DNA from 3 places in the Levilactobacillus sp. genome. Region 3 is predicted to be linked to each of the others. Evidence: a T-box and tRNA genes for the amino acid it is inferred to sense, from the RefSeq annotation. Region 3 holds a T-box; the other regions hold tRNA genes.
What was found. The T-box of region 3 lies ahead of leuS (leucine--tRNA ligase). A T-box ahead of a tRNA ligase gene usually reads a tRNA of that ligase, here a tRNA-Leu.
Positions count from the first base shown of each region.

Region 1 (6,756 bases), 570 kb from region 3:
CCGGCGTCCCCGTGGCAACCAATTGGCCCCCGTTGATTCCGCCGCCGGGACCCATGTCGATCACGTAATCGGCATTGGCAATCAGGTCCAAATCGTGTTCAATCGCGATAACTGTGGCCCCCTGCTGTAGTAGCTGGTCAAAGACCTTGACCAGCTGTTGAATATCCAGCGGATGCAGGCCCACCGTGGGTTCATCAAAAATAAACAGCGTACCGTTTTGGCGTTTGCCGATCCGAGAGACCAGCTTGAGCCGTTGGGCCTCACCACCGGACAAGGCCGGCGTGCTCTCCCCTAACAAGAGGTAGCCCAGCCCCATGTCATGCAGGGTCTGCAAGGTCTGTTCAATACCGGCTTCCTCGGCAAAGACGGGCAAAGCCTCATCCACGGACAAGGCCAAAACGTCGGCAATGCTGTAGTCATGCCACTTCACGGCCAACGTTTCTTGATTGTAGCGCTGACCGTGACATTGCGGGCAGACTTCCGTGATGTCCGGCAGGTACTGCACATCTAGTGAAATTTGTCCGGTCCCGCCACACATTGGGCATGCGCCCGCCTTAACGTTGTAAGAGAAGCGACTATTGGTATAGCCGTGTGCTTTAGCCGCTGGGGTGGCCGCAAAGAGTTTACGCAGCCGGTTCAAAATATCCGTATAGGTGGCGACTGTGGAGCGCACGTTTTTGCCGACCGGTACCGAATCGACCTTCACCACGTGGCGAATGCCGGCCCGGTCCAAATGGGTCACGTGCCGCGGCAAGGTCCGGTGATCCACGTCGGCCTCGATAGCCGGAATCAGGCTGTCCAAGACCAGCGTCGTCTTGCCGGCCCCGCTCATCCCCGTGACCGTCGTCAGCCGATTCTTGGGAAATTTCACGGCGACGTCAGCAATGTTAAACCGGTGTTGCACCTCGATGGCCAGCTGGCCCTTTTGCCAGAGCGCGTCGGCCGCCAGTTGTGGCCGTTCACGCAAGGTCGCCGTCCCGTTGAGAAATGGTGCGATCAACGAATGCGCACTATGGGCCACCTGGTCGACGGTACCTTCATCCACCACGGTACCGCCGTTCTTCCCGGCACCCGGGCCAATTTCGATCACGTAGTCGGCCGCGCCAATGATACGGGTATCGTGATCGACCACGACCACAGAATTGCCCTGGGCGACCAGTCCGCGAAAGGCCTTGATCAACCCGGTCACGTTGGCCGGATGCAGTCCCACTGAAGGCTCATCCAAGACGTAGAGCACGCCCGTCGTGGCACTGCGCAGGGTCCGCCCCAACTGGATTCGTTGGAGTTCCCCGGTCGACAGCGTATCCCCCGGCCGGCTCAACGTCAGGTAATCCAGCCCCAAGTCGACCATTGGCTGAAGGCTCAGCCGCAATTCAGCAACCAAGTCACTACCGAGTTTGTGCATCCGTTCGGGAAGCCAGTCGACAATGGTCGTCGCAAATTCGCGCAACTGATTGATGGGTAAATCGGCGACCTCGGCAATATTTTTCCCGTTTAGCTGTTGCCGCAGTAATTTCGGATTCAACCGCGTGCCGTGACAATCCGGGCAGGTATCAAAGGTGTAAAACTTGTTGAGCTTGGCAATCGTCCGTTCGTTCTTACTGGTGGCCATGCTGTCCTCGACCGCGGCGAAGGCGTTTTCGTAGACCGCCTTGTCCATGTGAAAGATTTTACCCTTGCTGCTGGGAATATCGATGGCCACGTACTGTTTCTTACCGTGGAGCACGCGTTGCTTGTCGGCTTCGCTCAGATCCTTGTATGGCACGTCGATGGGGATGCCAATGGCGTTGGCCACGATGGGCATGAAATTCCGCCCTGGCAGATGCCAGGACGCCACCGCGCCTTCTTCTAACGTCTGGTCTTCATTCTTAATGATCAAAGACGCATCCAACTGACGGACCTGCCCCAAGCCGCCACAGGTCGGGCACGCTCCGGCTGAATTAAAGGCAAAGTCTTCCGCGCTGGGCGCCATGAAGGTCACCCCACAGGTCGGACAGGTCACGTAGCCGTCATTTTCCGCGACGTCCAGGGTTGGCGGCACCCGATGGCCGTTGGGACAGACCGACGAGCCCAACCGTGAAAAGACCAGCCGCAAGATGTTAAAGCTCTCTGACATGGTCCCGACCGTGGAGCGGACACCGGGCACCTGTGGCCGTTGACGTAAGGCCAGAGCCGATGGCAAATACTCGACGGAATCGACAGCCGCCTTGCCCATCTGGTTGATGCGCCGCCGCGTGAAGGTCGATAACGCGTTCAGATAGCGCCGTGCCCCCTCCGCATACAGCACGCCCATTGCTAGCGATGACTTGCCCGAACCACTGCGGCCCGTGATGGCGACGAACTTATTTAGCGGAATGTCCACGTCGAGGTCCTTGAGATTATTGACCTTAGCGCCACGCACCTTGATCTTGGTTGGTAAATTAGTTGGTTCCATACCGTTTCCCCTTTCTCAAATGAGTGCTGAGTCAATTTTCCCGCTAAACTCTGGAGAACTCAAGCCAGGCGAATTTAAAATCGCCAGTTGCGTAAAAAAATATGGTCCGGACCATTGTCCGCCACCGACGGACCCGGTATACTGGACTTATTGAGGAGGTGCGGCCATGATTCGTTGGATTCCCGCCGTACTGGTCAGTCTGATTTGGCTGGGACTGAGTCTGCGTGCCGCGCGTGCACGGCAGTATTGGCGACTGCTGTGGTGGCTGGGCTGTTGGGGCCTTAGCCTCTTGACTTGGACGCCAATCGCCTTTTCTTTTGGCAGTGATAGCGTCAGTGTCATCACCACCCACTGGATTGCCGGGGGCATCTGGGTCCTGCAACCCCTAGGCCGCGGCAGTGTTGACGCGTCATTTTGGTGCAACATCTTGATGACCGTGCCCCAGGGGTGGTTACTGCGGTTAAATTGGCCCCGTCTGCGGTGGCCCCATTGGCTGCTGGCGGGACTTGCCACGGGGTTGAGTCTGGAAGCCGGGCAAGCCCTAGGCAACTGGCTCGTGAGCTTAGGACGCTGGGTCGACATCAATGACGTCATCACCAACTGTACCGGCATCGTAATTGGCGCAGCCCTGGCCACTTTAGGGCAACACTATTGGTCCAAAAAATTTGAGGGGGATTAGACATGTTTATGACAACTGGTGGGTTGAATCGCACCCACGCCATCCAAGGCATCTTAACCGCAACGGCGAGCACCATGTTGCGGTCAGAAAAGCCGGATGAATTTTCACTGTTCGACGGATTATTTGATGAGGTCAAACAGGATTTGATGAAGCAGGCTCAAGAGACCGATGCCGATGGTTTGATCGAGGTTCGTTTCAATACCGAGGTCGTTCGGATGAACGTGGCACCGAAATTTTTAGTCGTTCATGGCTATGGTACCGCGGTTAAATTCCCAAATTCAAAAAAAGTTGAATAAAGGGGTTCCCTTTTCCAAGACTTTAGTGTAATATATTACTTGTTGTTGAGTTGCCCCGATGGCGGAACTGGCAGACGCGCAGCGTTCAGGTCGCTGTTTGAGAGATCAAGTACAGGTTCGAATCCTGCTCGGGGCATCATGAATAACTTGGAAAAGCACTTCGCAATTGCGAGGTGCTTTTTTGTTATGCTATTTTTCATCGACCTAAGCCAGTGTCTCCCCACCTCAGTCGATAACGCTGCTATTGAGCTATTCACAAGTTTCCAAGCGCTGCTTTTTCTAAAAATTATATCTGTGATGCGGATCGATTCGACAAACGCAAAAGTACCCTAATTCATCATAGTACCCGTGAATTCTGAAATCTCTTTTACCATTATCAAAATGTACGGTCAATCGATCTTCATCGTGAATCTTTTCTTTGTTTTTAGCGCCATGCGGACCGTCCTTACGCAAATACAAGGCCTCGACTTGAGAAATTGTCAGGTTCTTGCCAACCGTTTTCTTCAAAAAGATACTAAATTCTCTAATGTCACCGACCTTCATTTTTTCAAAGGTGTACGGTGCCTGAAGGAGTTCTGGTAACGCGAGTTTAAAACGCAGACTAGTTCGATCATCCGGCGCTAATAGTCTCGGAACTTTCCCCAAAGGACTGGTTGTCTGTTCCGTTAACTGGCGGATTCGATTTTTCTTACTCGAAGTATGATGGGTCAATTTCGCCAAGATTCAGTCCCCCGCATAAATGCTCAAATAAAATTTCGCCATCGTTTCTGCAGAGATTTTGTTATGGCTAGACTCAGTTGTCCGGAGACCGCGGCGTGCTTCTCGCCAAGGATCCTCATGATGGGTTAACGCCTCAAGCTCATCACCACTCTTATCGCCATACGTTTCCCAAACCGACCCTAACAAATCAGCGACCTGATGTTCATTGGTGATTTCCTTTCCTGGAACAACTGGCGTATCAATGGGCGTCCAGCCAAACGACCGGTACTCGCGATAAAGTTCGGGTGAGACGGGGCCGTGGACCCACGCTTCAAACGCAGTATCATTGACAATAGGTTGCTTTAACAGTGCCCAGCCCCAAGCAACGGCATAATAACAAAGTTTTTGTAACTTCTTATCACTCATCGGCTCCTGGTTGATGAACCAAGCAGCAATATCATTAATTGAGTACATCTGAATTTCCCTTCTCTCTTAAACCCACTTCTCAGGCACGCATCGCTATCTTAGCGAAGTTCCTGACACAGGGCAACTTTTTACACCCGACATCTTAAATCAAGTATAGCATAATCTAGATGCCGTCTAGGGGAACATACGTTTTAGAAAAAGTTAAATTCTCTGCGCAAGCACGTCATGTATCATCCCCCGCATGACCAAAACAAAACCACCGAACGACATCTCTGTCGCCGGTGGCCTTATATTACCGTCCCCATCAGGATTAGGAACAACTGTAAAATACCACACTTCCCGACCAGTAGCGGGAATCCCGCTTCATTCAGGCGTGTTTAATCGGCAAGCTAACATACCCGTGGCGTCAATCTTTGTGGCCATGAAAGAAGCGTGGGCCAACCGGCTACCTGTTGGCGCAGGTTTCAGCTAGGCATAGACGAAAGAGCCGGGGAAAGCACCTCCCAGGCTCTTGGTTATCACCTCTATTTGCGCGTTAGCCAATCGTCTTTTCTCACGCGCCTGCCTAATGTTTCCGCAATCTCAGACTGGCCAGTCCCAATGCCCCCAGCAACGTGGCAACTCCGGCTAAGATGTAATTGCCGGTGCTTGCTTCGTTGGTCTGTGGCAAGCTGGTCTTGGCGGCCGTCGTTGCGGCTGAGTGACCCGTGGCTAATTTAGTCGCCGCTGGTTGGCTCGTCGCCTTTAGGTTCTTGACGCCTGTAACTTGGCCTTGGGCTGGACCGGTGACCCGGTTAGTCCGCCCGGCCGGTTGGGTTTGATCAGTCGCAATCGTATCAGCTGCCCCGCCGGTCGTCACGTCGCCTTGCTTGGTCGTGTCCTTGGTGGTTGGCGTCGTATCGTCGATTTTATCCGCATCGCCGGCATTTTTCAGCTGGTTGTAAGTGAAGGTGACGGTCTGCACGGCCGCCGTGTAAGTGCCTTGCGCATGGGTGACGCCGGTAGCCTGGTAACCCGTGATTTCTGGGGCATCAAAGCTGTAGGTGTCACCGACATTCCCGGTCTTGACCTGTTGTGCGACGACCTTGCCATCTTGATCGACACTCACGATGGTCACCGTCCCGGTCGTGACGCCTGGTTCCGGTGTTTCTGGAGTCACGGTTCCGGTCGTCATCTTGTTCACAACGGAGAAATTGACCCACGCATCCAGGTCACGAGAAGTCCCATCAGCCATCTTGACGCGAATGACATAGTTGCCATCCTTAGCCTCTGGCTTGGCCACCAGCAGGAAGCCATAGGGGTTCGCCGGGTTGGCCACGATGGTGAACCAATTCGACGCATCCGTTTGCGTTTGGGCCCACGCGTTGTGGTTCGTGATGCCCGCCGTACTGTCGGTTGAGTAGACAACGGTCGCGCCCGTGTTAAATTGTCCCGGTGCTAATTTGATATCCGTAACCGGCTCGCCCGTGGTAAAGTCCATGAAATCGAAGAGCCCCTCGGTCGGATCAAAGCGATTGTTGGCGTTGGTCAGGACGTGGTGTCCGTTGTCCAACGTTTGCCCATTCCCCACGACGAAGGCCCCGGGCCGGTAAGACCCTGGCGCAATGGCCGTGGTAATTTGATTGGTTCCGTACTCGATTGCCGTTAACGTCGCCGTGCTTGGTAACTTCCCAGAGAACTTATTCTTGGTGATCCGCAACGTGGTGATCGACCAGTTGGCCATATCTGGCAGCTGCCCGCTCAATTGGTTATCGTTGACACTCAATGAGAAGAGATTCTTCAAGTAGGAGATGTCCGGCAGGTTCCCGGTCAATTGGTTGTTGTCCAGACTCAGCATGTACAATTCCGGGTAAGCCGTCAGATCAGGGAAGCTGCCATTTAAATTCAACCCGCTCAACGTCAGGTACTGCAGCTGATCGTTAGTCGCAAAGTAGGTGTGCAAGATGGTGTCTGGCGCAACTCCCCAATCAGTCACAACGCCATCCGCATTGAAGAGCGTGAATTCCCGTAAGTTCGGCGCAAATGAGAAATCAATCATTCCCGCCAGCGGCAATTCCGCGTCACTAAGCTTGAAAGTTCTGAGGTTCGTGAAGTATTGCAGTCCCTCTAGGCTCTTGATTGGTCCCAAATCAAAGTATTCTTGCATGGTGTTCACACCGTAGGTCATCCAGCCATCAAAACCAGCATACTGGTAGAGGTTCGCCGACGTGACTTTGTGGTTG
Region 1 is NZ_JALCJA010000001.1:577,388-584,143, forward strand. Features, by position in the region: gene LKH74_RS02650 (excinuclease ABC subunit UvrA) at 1-2,434, opposite strand, end outside; gene LKH74_RS02655 (VanZ family protein) at 2,601-3,113, shown strand; gene LKH74_RS02660 (heavy metal-binding domain-containing protein) at 3,116-3,409, shown strand; tRNA gene LKH74_RS02665 (tRNA-Leu) at 3,462-3,545, shown strand; gene LKH74_RS02670 (MAG6450 family protein) at 3,689-4,129, opposite strand; gene LKH74_RS02675 (Panacea domain-containing protein) at 4,133-4,582, opposite strand; gene LKH74_RS02680 (MucBP domain-containing protein) at 5,100-6,756, opposite strand, start outside.
Region 1: it encodes a tRNA-Leu, which carries the amino acid that the T-box ahead of leuS (leucine--tRNA ligase) is inferred to sense. The anticodon was not compared.

Region 2 (6,756 bases), on a different contig from region 3:
ACAAACAAAAGCGCCGTACCAAGGCAACTGTGGCACGAGAAGCGGGCTTGACCCCGTTGACGGAGTGGCTCTTGACCTTTCCGGCGAGCGGTTTAGACGCGAAGGCCCAACAGTTTGTTGATCCGGCCAAGGACTTACCGGACCTTCCGGCAGTTTGGGCGGGGGTTCACGAGATCTTGGCGGAAACCTTCAGCGAACAGGCGGCCTTTCGGGAATGGATTCGCCAGTTCACTTGGCAACACGGGGAGTTGACCAGCAAGCTGAAACGCGGGGCGGCCGACGACGATGAGCAACAGGTCTACGCGACCTACTACGATTTCAGCCAGCCGTTGAAGCAACTGCCACCGTACCGGGTACTGGCCATCAACCGGGGCGAGCGCGAGAAAATTTTGACGGTCGGCATCAGCGTTGACCCAGCGTCTATTTTGCAATATGGGCATTTCCGCCTGGTCGGCCAGCATCAGGGACCGGCCGTGGCCAAGGTGACGGCAGCCTTTGCGGATGCGTACAAACGCTTCTTGGGGCCCGCCATCGAACGGGAGTTGCGGCGCCAATTGACCGAAAAAGCCGACGACCACGCCATTCAGGTGTTCGGCAATAACCTGTATCACCTGTTGATGCAGGCCCCGTTGAAGGGTAAGGTCGTCATGGGCTTTGACCCAGCGTACCGGACCGGCTGCAAGTTGGCCATCATGGACCCCAACGGCCGCTTCTTGGCTAAGCAGGTCATCTATCCGCACAAGCCAGCCAATGCCAAGGACCGCGCCGCCGCGGGGCCAGCATTCAAGCAATTATTGGAAAAGTATCACGTCGAAATGATCGCCATTGGCAACGGGACCGCTAGCCGGGAATCCGAAGAATTTGTCAGCACGATCTTGAAGACGCTGGACCATCCGGTGTACTACGTGCTGGTCAATGAGGCTGGGGCGTCGGTCTATTCCGCCAGTGCCAATGCCCGCGCGGAATTTGCGGACTTCCACGTCGAGGAACGGTCGGCCGTTAGCATCGGGCGCCGGCTCCAAGACCCGTTGGCCGAGCTAATCAAGATCGACCCGAAGGCTGTGGGCGTGGGTCAGTACCAACACGACGTCCCCGAAAAGGCGTTGGATGCGCAATTGGACCGGGTCGTGGAAACGGCGGTCAATCAGGTCGGCGTCAACGTCAACACGGCCAGTCCGGAGCTGTTGACGCACATTTCTGGGTTGACGGCCACGACGGCGAAAAATATCGTGGCTTACCGCAACGAAAACGGGGCGTTTGCTGCCCGGCAAGAGTTGAAAAAGGTGCCACGCCTGGGACCCAAGGCCTACCAACAGGCCGTGGGCTTCCTGCGGATCATTGGTGGGCGCGAGCCGCTGGACAACACGGATATTCATCCAGAAAGTTATGCGGCGGCCCATCAGTTGTTGACGCAACTGGCGCCGGATGGGCAGATTGGGACGCCCAAGCTTCAGCAACAGTTGGCGCAGTTGAATCAGGCCAAGTGGGCCGACCAGCTGGGTGTGGGCGTGGCAACGTTAAGCGACATCATTGCCGGGCTGAGCAAGCCGGGGCGTGATTTGCGTGACAGCATGCCGGCACCGTTGTTGCGCCAAGACGTGTTGACCATGGCTGATTTGAAGCCGGGGATGGAGCTGCAAGGGACCGTCCGCAACGTGGTTGATTTTGGCGCCTTCGTGGACATCGGCGTGAAGCAAGACGGCCTGGTCCACATTTCGCAACTGGCCGACCACTACGTCAGTGACCCCAGCACGGTCGTTACGATTGGCGACGTCGTCACGGTCTGGGTCTTAAGCGTCGACGAGAATCGTCACCGAATCCAATTAACGATGCGAGCTGAACAACATGACTAATCAAGAATTACAGCGGCTGGTCGAGCGCATTTCCCTGGAGAGTTTTGGCAAACCGTTCCGCCACCACGCGATGTTCAATGCCCGCTTGCGAACGACGGGTGGCCGTTACCGGTTGGGCGATCACAACTTGGAGATCAATCCGAAAATGATTACGGAACACGACCGCGGCGTGTTGGTGGGCGTCATCAAGCATGAACTGTGCCACTATCATTTGAATCTGGCCGGACAATCGGGCCAGCACCGCACGGCGGCCTTTAAGCAGCTGTTGCGGCAGGTGGGCGGCTTACGCTTTGCCCCGGCGCCACCGAACGCGCGACCACGGCCGCGGCAATGGCAGTTGTACGTTTGCACGCGCTGCCAGCAGAAATACTACCGGGCACGACGCATCGACGTCACCAAGATGGTCTGCGGTCGGTGTCACGGGCATTTACAATGGCAAAAAACGGTGGTCGCCGTGACGCGGCCGCAAGCTTAGGAGGGTGATAGAATGGGTAAAACAATTATTCGGGTTCCCGCCACGGCGGCGAACTTAGGCCCCGGCATTGATTCGATTGGGGCGGCATTACACTTGTACTTAACGGTCATCATTGAGGAAAAAACGGAACAGTGGCGGGTCAACCACGCGCTGGGGACGGAGATTCCTCGCGATGAGCACAACCTGATGGTCCAAACGGCCCTGCAGGTCAACCCTGAGTTGCCAGCGCACCAGCTGACGGTCATGTCGGATATTCCGGTATCTCGCGGCCTGGGGAGTTCGACCAGCGCCATCATTGCCGGCATCAAGATTGCCAACGAATTGGGCAACATGGACATGACCATCCCCGAGCAGCTGAACTGGGCGGTCAAGTTAGGCGGCGCTGTGGACAACGTGGCCCCCGCCTTGATGGGGCAGGCCGCCGTTGCTACCACCGATGGCGACACGGCCAAGGCCATCAAGTTGCCGCTGCCAGATCTGCGGGTCTTGGTCTTCATCCCCGGGCAAAAGTTACTGGCCCGTAAGAGTCGTGAGGCCTTGCCGAAGGATTTGCCACTGGCAACGGCGGTCCACGCCAGCAGCGTGGCCAACGTGTTGGTGGCCGCGCTGTTGACCAAAGATTGGGAGTTGGCCTCCCAGATGATCGAACGGGACGAATTCCACGAGCAAGCCCGTTCCCAGCTGGTCCCTGAATTGAATCAAATTCGCGATGCGGCCCACGAACTGGGCATCGTCGGTACGTATCTGAGTGGGGCCGGTCCAACCGTGGTCACCTTTGGCACGGCGGCGCAGTTGACCTTATTGCGAGCCAAGTTGGAAAAGCGCGACTTGGCCGGCAGTCTGCGCATCATCGACCTCGATCCGGACGGCGCGACCGTCCTCACCGATGCATAAAGAAAACTTTTTTGAATTAACTTGCAAAAAATATTGTCAGGTGCGAAATCATTTGGTATACTATTTCTTGTGAGTTAATGCGGCCATGGCGGAATTGGCAGACGCGCAAGATTAAGGATCTTGTCCGGGTAATCCGGGTGGAAGTTCGAATCTTCTTGGCCGCATCAGAGGTTTACAGAAAGTCTTGACCATTTTGGTTGAGGCTTTTTTGTTTAATTGGAAGATTTTAATTGATTACTGGAAACGGATATTCTAGTAGAAGAAATTCGCTGTATGAAAAAGCACATAATAAAATTAATAAGTTGTATAATTACGGCGAAGAATTGAGACAGGAGGGACGACTTCATGATTAGACTTTGGCTGCAATCTGACGATGGGGATGTTGTAAATTATCTGTACCAGGCTGAGGATGGAAAAAAAGGCCAAGTACTGTATAGCCGGTTACATCATGGCTTGAAATTTTTAGACGACATTATTGATGACTACCCGAAAAATTATCGTGGACATTTGAATAAAAAACTTTACGACATGGCAAAATTTGATACTTTCCCCGATTATGAAGTCATTCCTTTCTTTTAGGAGTCACTTATAACGTTAGACGGTTGTGTCGCCAGACACGTAAGCGACAAGCCACCGAATTTATTCGAATGGTAATTGATACAAAAATGGTGTCGATGGATTCTGCCATCAACACCATTTTTTCATGGACTCTGTGGGTGAACTAAGCCTGGTGCTCAACGTGCTTGGCTTTGTGATTGGCGCTGAGGTGCCAGCCGAAGAAACCGACACCGATAATTAACGCCAGCCATGCCCAGATCATCAGGTCCGAGTAGAAGCCAACGTCGGATAACCCAATCAGCCAAGCAATGAGCATCATCACGAGTGTGGCGATATCACCGCCCATTTTCTCCGCTTTCCGAGTTGCTAAGTAAACAATACCGGAAGCTAAGTATAGGATGGCGACAAACATGCCAGCGGTTCCTGACACGTGTTTGCCACCTGCAAGTGCGTCCCCGACGCCGACCGCCATTGATTGAAAGAAGATGAAGACGGCCAAGACAATCATGATGATACCAGAAACTAATTTTGTTGTTTTCACAACAACAACCCCCTAATGAATAAACAGCTTTTAATGACTTCAGTATTTGGTCAGCGCATGGTGGCGATGACTGTCAACTGAGGCATGTCTTCTTAGGCTGATTATTGGCTGCTACTGATTGTTGGGGTCACAGTCGGCTTATTTGATGCCCAATTCGTGCTGCCGTTGGATTTCGCCAGATGATTTCATGGAATTGGGAGTGGATGCGAGGGCCGCCTTTTCCGACATGCCGTGGTCAATCTTGTAGGCGACGGGTGACATCCCATACTTATTGATGAACCCGGTCAACGTATCGGGATCCGTGTTCACGGATGACTGCGCGTGGCTGCTGGACTGTGGGGCCCGCGACGACTGCGTGTAAGTGTTGCTGTGCGAAGCGGCAGTCGTGTGTCGGTGCCGCGGCGTCTGCTTGGGTGCTGCTGGCGTCACCGTACGCGCGGTTCGGTGATCCGTCGAGGAAGTCTTCGTCGCCGCCGACTGAGCTTTAGTCGCTGAATGGGATTGGGCGGCTTGGTGTTGGTGATGCTGGGCCGGTTTCTGCGATGAGTTTTTGCGCTTCTTGGCAACCAGACTGCTAGTCGCTTTCGAGCTGGCTGAAGATGCCGTGTTTTTGTGATGACCGCAAGCGCTCAGCGTGGTTAACGCCAGTGAAATAGCAATGAGTGTCGTGATACAAGTCTTTTTCAAGTTAACTCCTCCGAATGTAAACGTGTCTTCATAATTTCCCCTGACTACTAGAATACCGCAAAGGGTGGGGACTTGTACATCCCCTGCAGGGCAGAATCGTGAGCTGACGGGGGATGATGAAGGCCGGTTCCCACATCCATTGCCTCCCAAACATGACAAACAGATAACATTTTCGCCACGCAATCGTTTTCATCGAAAATGGGGCTTCAAAAAACCTTAAGAGAAGCGTAAGATTGGAAATTAAATTGACAACTTGTTAAATTGCCAAACAAATTTGGTGACAAGCGCGCGTCAACGCGTTATAGTAGTTGTCTTGTGTCATTTTGATTGACCAAAAATTCTGAAGGAGGTCGGCGCATGAGCGACTTAACCAAGGGTAATTCCCTCAAACTTATTTTCTTTTTCACGATTCCATTATTGATTGGCAACTTGTTCCAGCAATTATATAACGTCTCTGATACCGTGGTCGTGGGGCAAACCCTTGGCGTGAAGGCGCTGGCGGCCGTTGGTGCGACCGGTTCCATTAATTTCTTAATTATTGGCTTCGCCCAAGGCTTGACGGCCGGGCTGGCCATCATTACTGCTACCCGATTCGGGGCGCGAGACTACAAGGGCGTGCGGCGGTCCTTTGCCGCGAGCATCATCATTTCTATTTTAATGACGATTGTGTTGACGGTCTTATCCTTGACCTTCGTCGACCCAATCTTGAAATTGATGCAAACACCGGCGTCGATCTTTGCCAATGCGCGGATCTTCATCAGTACCATCTTTGCTGGGATCTTTGCGTCCATGGCCTTTAACCTGTTGTCCAACATCATTCGGGCACTCGGGGATTCCCGGACGCCACTGATTTTCCTGGTGATTGGGACCGTCGTGAACGTAATTTTAGAATTATTATTCATTTTAGTCTTCCACATGGGCGTGGCTGGTGCCGGTTGGGCAACCGTGATTTCTCAAGTCGTGGCTTCCTTGCTGTGCGTGGGCTACATTGCCCGCTCCATTCCCTTGCTGCACATCTCCCGCGAAGACTTCAAATTTGGCTTTGACGAGTTGTGGCAACATTTCTCCACGGGGATGCCAATGGGCTTTCAACTGTCCATCATCGCGATTGGGACGATGGTCATGCAGGCCGCTTTGAACTCCCTGGGCACGGATTCGGTGGCCGCTTCGACGGCGGCCTCCAAGGTCGATCAACTGTGTTCACTGCCGATGTCTTCATTTGGGGTGACCATGGCGACGTTTGCGGCCCAAAACTTTGGGGCTGGCAAGTACGGCCGGATCATGGAAGGCGTTAAGAAGACGCTGTGGTTGTCCGGAAGCTTTGCCGTCTTTGCCGGTGGCTTGGTGATCCTCTTCGGTAAGCCTATCGTCACGCTGATCATTGGGACCGCCGACGAGCACGTCATTCAGTTGTCGCAGACCTACTTCAACATCATCGGCAGCACCTACCTTTTGTTAAGTGTCCTGTTTATCATTCGGAACACGCTTCAAGGCCTGGGCCGACGGGTATTGCCGACCTTGGCAGGGGTCGGTGAGTTGACCATGCGGGTCTTTGCGGCCTTGTTCATGGTCGAAGCCTTGGGTTATGCCGGAGCCGTTTCAGCCGAACCGTTGGCCTGGTTGGGCTCCTGTGCCATCCTGGTGCCATCCTGGATTCGGGCCGTCAAGCAATTACGGAACTTACAGCGTGCCGAAGAAGTGGCCGCTGGTGAAGATCCCGAAGCACTGGCGTCAGTTCCCGAAGAAAT
Region 2 is NZ_JALCJA010000005.1:22,783-29,538, forward strand. Features, by position in the region: gene LKH74_RS08920 (Tex family protein) at 1-1,853, shown strand, start outside; gene LKH74_RS08925 (SprT family protein) at 1,846-2,328, shown strand; gene thrB (homoserine kinase) at 2,341-3,222, shown strand; tRNA gene LKH74_RS08935 (tRNA-Leu) at 3,302-3,386, shown strand; gene LKH74_RS08940 (hypothetical protein) at 3,568-3,801, shown strand; gene LKH74_RS08945 (hypothetical protein) at 3,944-4,321, opposite strand; gene LKH74_RS08950 (hypothetical protein) at 4,460-5,008, opposite strand; gene LKH74_RS08955 (MATE family efflux transporter) at 5,366-6,756, shown strand, end outside.
Region 2: it encodes a tRNA-Leu, which carries the amino acid that the T-box ahead of leuS (leucine--tRNA ligase) is inferred to sense. The anticodon was not compared.

Region 3 (6,756 bases):
TGACGAAGACCATCAGTTGAGAAATGGCCACGTTGAACCGCATGGCTTCTAAGTCCTCGCTGACCGTCTTGACCGTCTGGTTGTAGATCTTATCCAACTGACCATCGTTGATCATCGTGACCCGGTCACGCAGGTGGTTGTTGTCATCGATCATCAGGCGCCAAACGCGGTCGAGCCAACGTTTGGACCCATTGATTCCTTCCGTGCTCCACGGCTTGGAAGCTTCCAGCGGCCCCATGAACATTTCGTATAAGCGCAGGGTATCGGCCCCGAACTTTTCGACGATTTCATCGGGGTTGATGACGTTGCCCTTAGACTTCGACATCTTTTCGTGATTGGTGCCCAAGATCATCCCTTGGTTGACCAACTTCTGGAAGGGTTCCTTGGTTGGGACGACACCTAAGTCGTACAGGAACTTGTGCCAGAACCGCGCGTACAACAAGTGCAAGACGGCGTGTTCCGCCCCACCGATGTACAGGTCGACTGGCATCCAGTACTTCAGCTTCTCGGGATCAGCAATGGCCTGGTCGTTGTGCGGATCAACATAACGCAAGAAGTACCAGGAACTCCCTGCCCATTGCGGCATGGTGTTGGTTTCCCGTTTCCCCTTGCGGCCGTTTTCGTCCACAACGTTGACCCAGTCATCCAGGTTGGCCAGTGGGCTTTCCCCGGTCCCGGAAGGTTCGAGTTGCTTGGCTGCGGGCAGCTTCAATGGCAATTCATCTTCAGGAACCAGCGTCGTTTCGCCATCTTCCCAATGGATAACCGGAATGGGTTCACCCCAGTAGCGTTGCCGAGAGAAGATCCAGTCCCGCAAGCGGAAGTTGACCTTCTTGTGGCCGGCGTGGTGGGCTTCCAACCAATCGATGGCCGCTGAAATGGCATCCTTTTTGTTCATGCCATTCAAAAAGTCGGAATTGATGTGTTCGCCGTCGCCGGTGTAAGCTGCTTTTTGCACGTCCGTGTCGTCGTCACCCGCGATGACTTGAACGATAGGCAGGTTAAATTTCTGAGCAAATTCGTTGTCCCGGTCATCGTGAGCGGGCACGGCCATAATGGCCCCGGTCCCGTAAGATGACAGCACGTAGTCACCAATCCAGATAGGCAGCTTCTTGCCGCTCAGTGGGTTGATGCCGTATGCGCCGGTGAAGACCCCGGTCTTGTCCTTGTTCAAATCAGTCCGTTCCAAATCAGACTTGCTGTCGATGGCCTTTTGGTAAGCCTTGACTTCGTCGACATGGTCGGGCGTCGTGATTTGATCGACCAGTGGGTGTTCAGGGGCCAAAACCATGTAGGTCGCCCCAAACAACGTGTCTGGCCGCGTCGTGTAGACTTCGACCTTGGTGTCTGCTTGGCCGTCAACTGGGAAGAAGACGCTGGCCCCTTCAGAACGACCGATCCAGTTGCGTTGCATTTCCTTGATGCTATCGGGCCAGTCTAAATCGTCCAGGTCATCGAGCAGCCGGTCGGCGTACGCCGTGATCTTTAAGACCCATTGGCGCATGGGTACGCGGTAGACGGGGTAGCCGCCCCGTTCCGTCTTGCCATCAACGACTTCTTCATTGGCCACGACGGTCCCGCCCATGAAGTCAGGCGCCCAGTTGACCATGATCTTGTCTTCGTAAGCCAGGCCCTTCTTGTACATTTGTTCAAAGATCCATTGGGTCCACTTGTAGAAGGATTCGTCGGTCGTGTTGACCTCGCGGCTCCAGTCATAAGAAAAGCCCAGTGAGCGGATCTGGCGCTTGAAGTTCTTGATGTTGTGCGCGGTGAAGTCCTTGGGATTGTGCCCCGTCTTCAAGGCGTACTGTTCGGCAGGCAGACCAAAGGCGTCCCAGCCCATGGGATGCAAGACGTTAAAGCCTTGCATCCGCTTCAGGCGGGCCATAATATCCGTGGCCGTGTAACCTTCCGGATGTCCCACGTGTAAGCCTTGACCGGATGGGTATGGGAACATATCCATCACGTAATACTTCGGTTTTGCCTGGTTGTCAGCGGTCTTAAATGTCTCGTTGACCCGCCAGTAGTGTTGCCACTTGCGTTCAATAATTTGGTGTTCGTATGCCAAATTCTTCGCTCCCTTTCTCATTGTGTCCACAAAAAAAGCCCCCAGAAGCCCAAAAATCAGCTTCTGTAGGGCGTGTCAGCGCGGTACCACCTACATTTCCCCGGTCTTGTACCGAGGCTCATTCCGGCTGATAACGTCGCCAAACGCCCACTTTGCAGCGGAGAAGACTCGGAGACAAGTTCGTTTGACCAGGCAACGGATTCACAGCGACCATCCGCTTGCTGAATGCCTTGTCAAACTACTACTTCTCGTCAATGTCTTGGTTTAATCAGATTGTTTTCATCTTAGCAAACCCCCTAGTGAAAAGCAAGGGGCGGGCCCCGGTTTTTGGAAAAAAGAGTGGACCCACTGGCGGTTAACTGGTCACCGATAGCCCTGCATTTCCTAAGTAAGCCTAACATCTCTCCCCGTTTGCCGTTATGGTATCCCCCCTGTGCTATACTGAAATTATTAAAATCATGATATAGGAGGTCACCATTTGATGACCATTTCACGAACACGGTGGCGTTTCACCTGGGCCGCGGGAATTTTCTTTCTAATTGACTTGCTGGGAGTCAGTTTTCAGCAAGGCTGGGTCCATGCGTTGGACCGACTCGTTATTGGCTGGGTACGTCAGCCGCTGCCGACCGGCGTCACGCAAACAATTATTGGGATTACCCATTCCGGCGACCCCAAGCCAGTGACTTGGGTGACGCTGTTGTTGGTAGCCATCCTGGTCATTGCGCGGCGCTACCGCGGGGCCTTGTTTTTGGCATTTAACGTGCTGGTCTGGGCCGGCATTGGTAACAGTCTGATCAAGCACCTGGTCCAACGCCCCCGACCGACCGTTAACCGCCTAGTTGCGGCCAGTTCCTACAGTTTTCCCAGCGGCCACTCCATCACGGCCATGTTGCTGTGGGGCTCACTGATTGTGCTGCTGGGCTGGTCGCTACGACAACGGCCATGGCGGCGCCGGTTGGTGGTCGTGGTCCTCAGCCTGTGGATCGTTTGCATCGGCCTGTCCCGCATTTACGTGGGCGTGCACTACCCCACCGACGTGCTGGGCGGCTGGTCACTGGGCTTTTGCCTGTTAACTTTGAGTCAATGGTTCCTCACTCGTTATGGAGATGTGTTATAAATGAATTTACCCAATGCCTTAACCTATAGCCATACGCTTTTAGCCGAAATCGTCGGCCCAGGCGCCACCGTCGTGGATGCGACCGTGGGCCAAGGCCATGACACGCTGTTTCTCGCCAACCTGGTCGGTAAGACCGGCCGGGTCATCGGCTTTGACATCCAGCAGGCCGCGTTGGCCGAAACTAAACAGCAGCTCCAACTGACCGGCCTCGGCCAACCAGTCGAGTTACACGCCACCGGCCATGAACACGTGGCCGAATACCTCGCGGCCGACGAACCGGTGACCGCAGCCATCTTCAACCTCGGCTACCTCCCCGGCGGTGATAAATCCGTCATCACTCGCCCAGAAACCACCCTAGCCGCCGTGAAGGCCCTATTGCCACATCTACCCCGCGGCGGGCGTATCATCCTGGTCGTTTACGCCGGTCACCCCGGTGGCGCCACCGAACGCAACGCCGTGGTCGACTTTTGCCAGCAATTGCCGCAAAAAACTTACCAGGTTCTGCGCTACGGCTTTATCAATCAAATTCACACGCCACCGTTCTTGCTGGCGATTGAGCGCAGATAAAAAGAGTGGCCCTACAGGCGGTTAACTGGTTAGGATTCGTAACATCGCCAATCAACTTAGGCTACTCAATCTGGAAGGGCCAGGGACACTAGAAAGCAGGCGGGGCGACCCGCCTACTTATTGTGTCTTCGTATTACTATGGTATTGCATAAAATAACAAGTGGAGGGATTTAAATGAGTAAAAAAACGATTAACGTGGCTACAATTGCCATTTTCATGCTTGCATTTTTAATCTTAATTGTAAAAGATGTTATGAAGTGACAAAAGTGGGAAAACGTACAGATCTAAATGACCCTGATATTATGGCTTCCCAAGAAGCGGCATGGCGTTGGGGAAAGACAAAAGACTATGTCAGGCAAATTGTGGTAACTAGGGAAGTTATGGAAGCCGTGACAGGCCACGAGGAAGTGCGAGAATAACAGTAAACCACCCTGCCGATTAATGGGTGGTTTTTTATGTGCTTCGGACTGCGTTATAATAGCATAACAGGAATTATATTAGGTGGTAATTGGATTGTTCAAAATCAATGGAAAAGGCACTGCATTACTAATGCTGATAGGTGCCGTGGCGGGGAGCATGGCCGTAACTAACGCGTCGGCTAAAAGTAAATTGGATAAGGAAATTAGTAAGATAGATATTAGTAATTTGTCAAATCTGAGTTCTGAATATACGTATGGTGCTAACGCCAATAACAATAGTGTGAATCACTATAATCTTTTTCAAACGTATAAAATTAAGTCTAAGTTAGTATTAACAAACGAGTTTAGGCATAAAAAAGTTATTTTGCCCAAGGGTTCCGTGGTAACAGGTAATAGTGATGGTCAGGGAAACTTAGTTAACGTGGATAATACAACGTTAAGTATCAAGAATCAGAAAAAGGTTTTCAAGAAGTTGGGTAATTGGCATTATAGTAAGACTTTTTTGAAAGAAAATGGGGCTGCTAAGTATCCATATGTACGTACAACGGCGTTTTCCAAAAACTCAGTAGCTGCCTTTCCAATGCTATATGCAAGAAAAGAAACATCTAATTCTGATAATGAGACGACATTTCCGTTCATTTCGGTAACAGCGGATAGCCAACTTGCATATCATTCAAAAGGTCAAGTGTTCAGGGCTACGCGCTATGCAAAAATCAAAAAAGTTAAGCGTACTCACGCAAAAATCACATACTATTTGTCAAAGAGACTGGCTGGGGTGACTACAAAGAAAGTTAGAGTTGGAAACGCATATCGTTATAGGGTTAGTCTAAGGATTGGGCATGTGTTCCAGCCTAGTTTTGCTAGTGACACAGGCTCATATCATGTAACGATCAGCAACGGAAAGCAAAAGTTTTATTTCGTAATTTTCTCGCCTAGCCCGGTTGAGTCGTATCTTGATAATTTAAACGGTAAATATGTAACTCCACATGAGCAGAGAATATCTTCTGATTATATCCAAAGTTTGTACTAAAAAAAACGACATCAAGTCCCGGAAAATCCGTTTCCGCGAGACGCGATGCCTTTTTCATTTCTAAAAGAATTCTAAAGATACGCCCAGCCCCGGTTACCAATTCCCGCGCCCGTTCGTTAGTAACCATAGACGCTACTTTTTTTGCAGCGACTTGCGTTTGGGACTGACCCAAGTGCCGGAACCGAAGCCCAGGATGGTCTTTAGCGCCGGAATAAAGGTCATCACCACCGTGACCGGATTGACCATCCAGTAAAACAGCATGTATAGCGGCGCAAACAGCATGTATTTCAGCTTGATGCCGTGATGGTCCAGTAGCAAGGCCGTCAACAGCTGCATGAAGCCCGCGAACAGCTCAAACGTCACGAAGATAAAGGAAATAACGAGGCCATGTATGACACGCTCGAAGTCGCCGGTCACCAGGAAATAGCCCATGGTCGCCAGAAATGCGATCGATGTCAACGTGAAGAAAAACGACCAGATGATCGACAGAGTCGAGTCGGCAAACATGGAAATTTGGTAGCGGTGTTCAATCGGGTGTAACAAGAACTTTTTAATGTTGGTCAACCAGACCTCGGTACCCCCTTGGGCCCAGCGCTTCCGTTGCTTGTACAGGTCGCGGATCGTTTCGGGGACGTTCATGTGAAAGATCACGTTGGGCGCAAACCGTGGCACGGCTCCAATCATCTGGTGGTCCCAGGCGATACTGATGTCCTCGGTGGCCCGATTTTGCCGGAAGCCGCCGACGTCGATCAGAAAATCCTTCTTGTACAGCGTGTTGGCCCCACTGTACGCGTACATGGAATCATTGATGGCCGTTTGACTGCGCTTGATGACACCCACAATGCTGGTGAACTCGACCGTTTGCGACTTGCCCAACAGGCTCGAGCGGTTCTGCACGTCCATGTTGGCGGTCACGGCCGAGGTATTCATGTCACGGTCGCGCATGAAGAAATTCATATACTTCATCAAGGCGTCCGGCTCGGGAATCGTGTCGGCATCGTTGCTGAGAATGTACTCCCCCTTGGCAAAGTACATGCCGATGTTAAACGCGTGGGCCTTCCCCTTGTTCTTCAGGATCTCGACCGTACGCAACCGCGGGTATTTTTCCTGCAGGCGGGCAATGATGGCACCGGTGTCGTCGGTGGAGCCGTCATTCATCACCAGCACCTCATAATTGCTGTAATTCAACTGGTCAAACAGGTAGGTGATGGTCTCTTCGATCATGACCTCCTCGTTGTGCGCGGGAATCATGATGGTGATCATCGGCTGCTGGTCGACCGGAATCTCATGCCAGTCGGTATCGCGCTTGTTGGTCTTCAAGAACCGATAGGACAATGCCCCTGCGAACCAGAAAAACGACCCGATGACCGGATACAAACACAGAATCAACAAAAAGATGTTCAGGAGCGTCTGGCCCAGCGTGGCCTTTAAAATGCTGTCAATAAAAACGTTAAGCATGCGCGCCTCCTATTCATCCAAATCGTTCAAATCATGCTTGCGGTATAAATTTTGAATCTGATCCGTATCCAAGTTTTGTTCCGGCTGGACCTGATAC
Region 3 is NZ_JALCJA010000001.1:10,298-17,053, reverse strand. Features, by position in the region: gene leuS (leucine--tRNA ligase) at 1-2,068, opposite strand, end outside; T-box leader at 2,132-2,332, opposite strand; gene LKH74_RS00165 (phosphatase PAP2 family protein) at 2,550-3,185, shown strand; gene LKH74_RS00160 (class I SAM-dependent methyltransferase) at 3,186-3,752, shown strand; gene LKH74_RS00155 (hypothetical protein) at 4,266-5,201, shown strand; gene LKH74_RS00150 (glycosyltransferase family 2 protein) at 5,334-6,659, opposite strand; gene LKH74_RS00145 (hypothetical protein) at 6,669-6,756, opposite strand, start outside.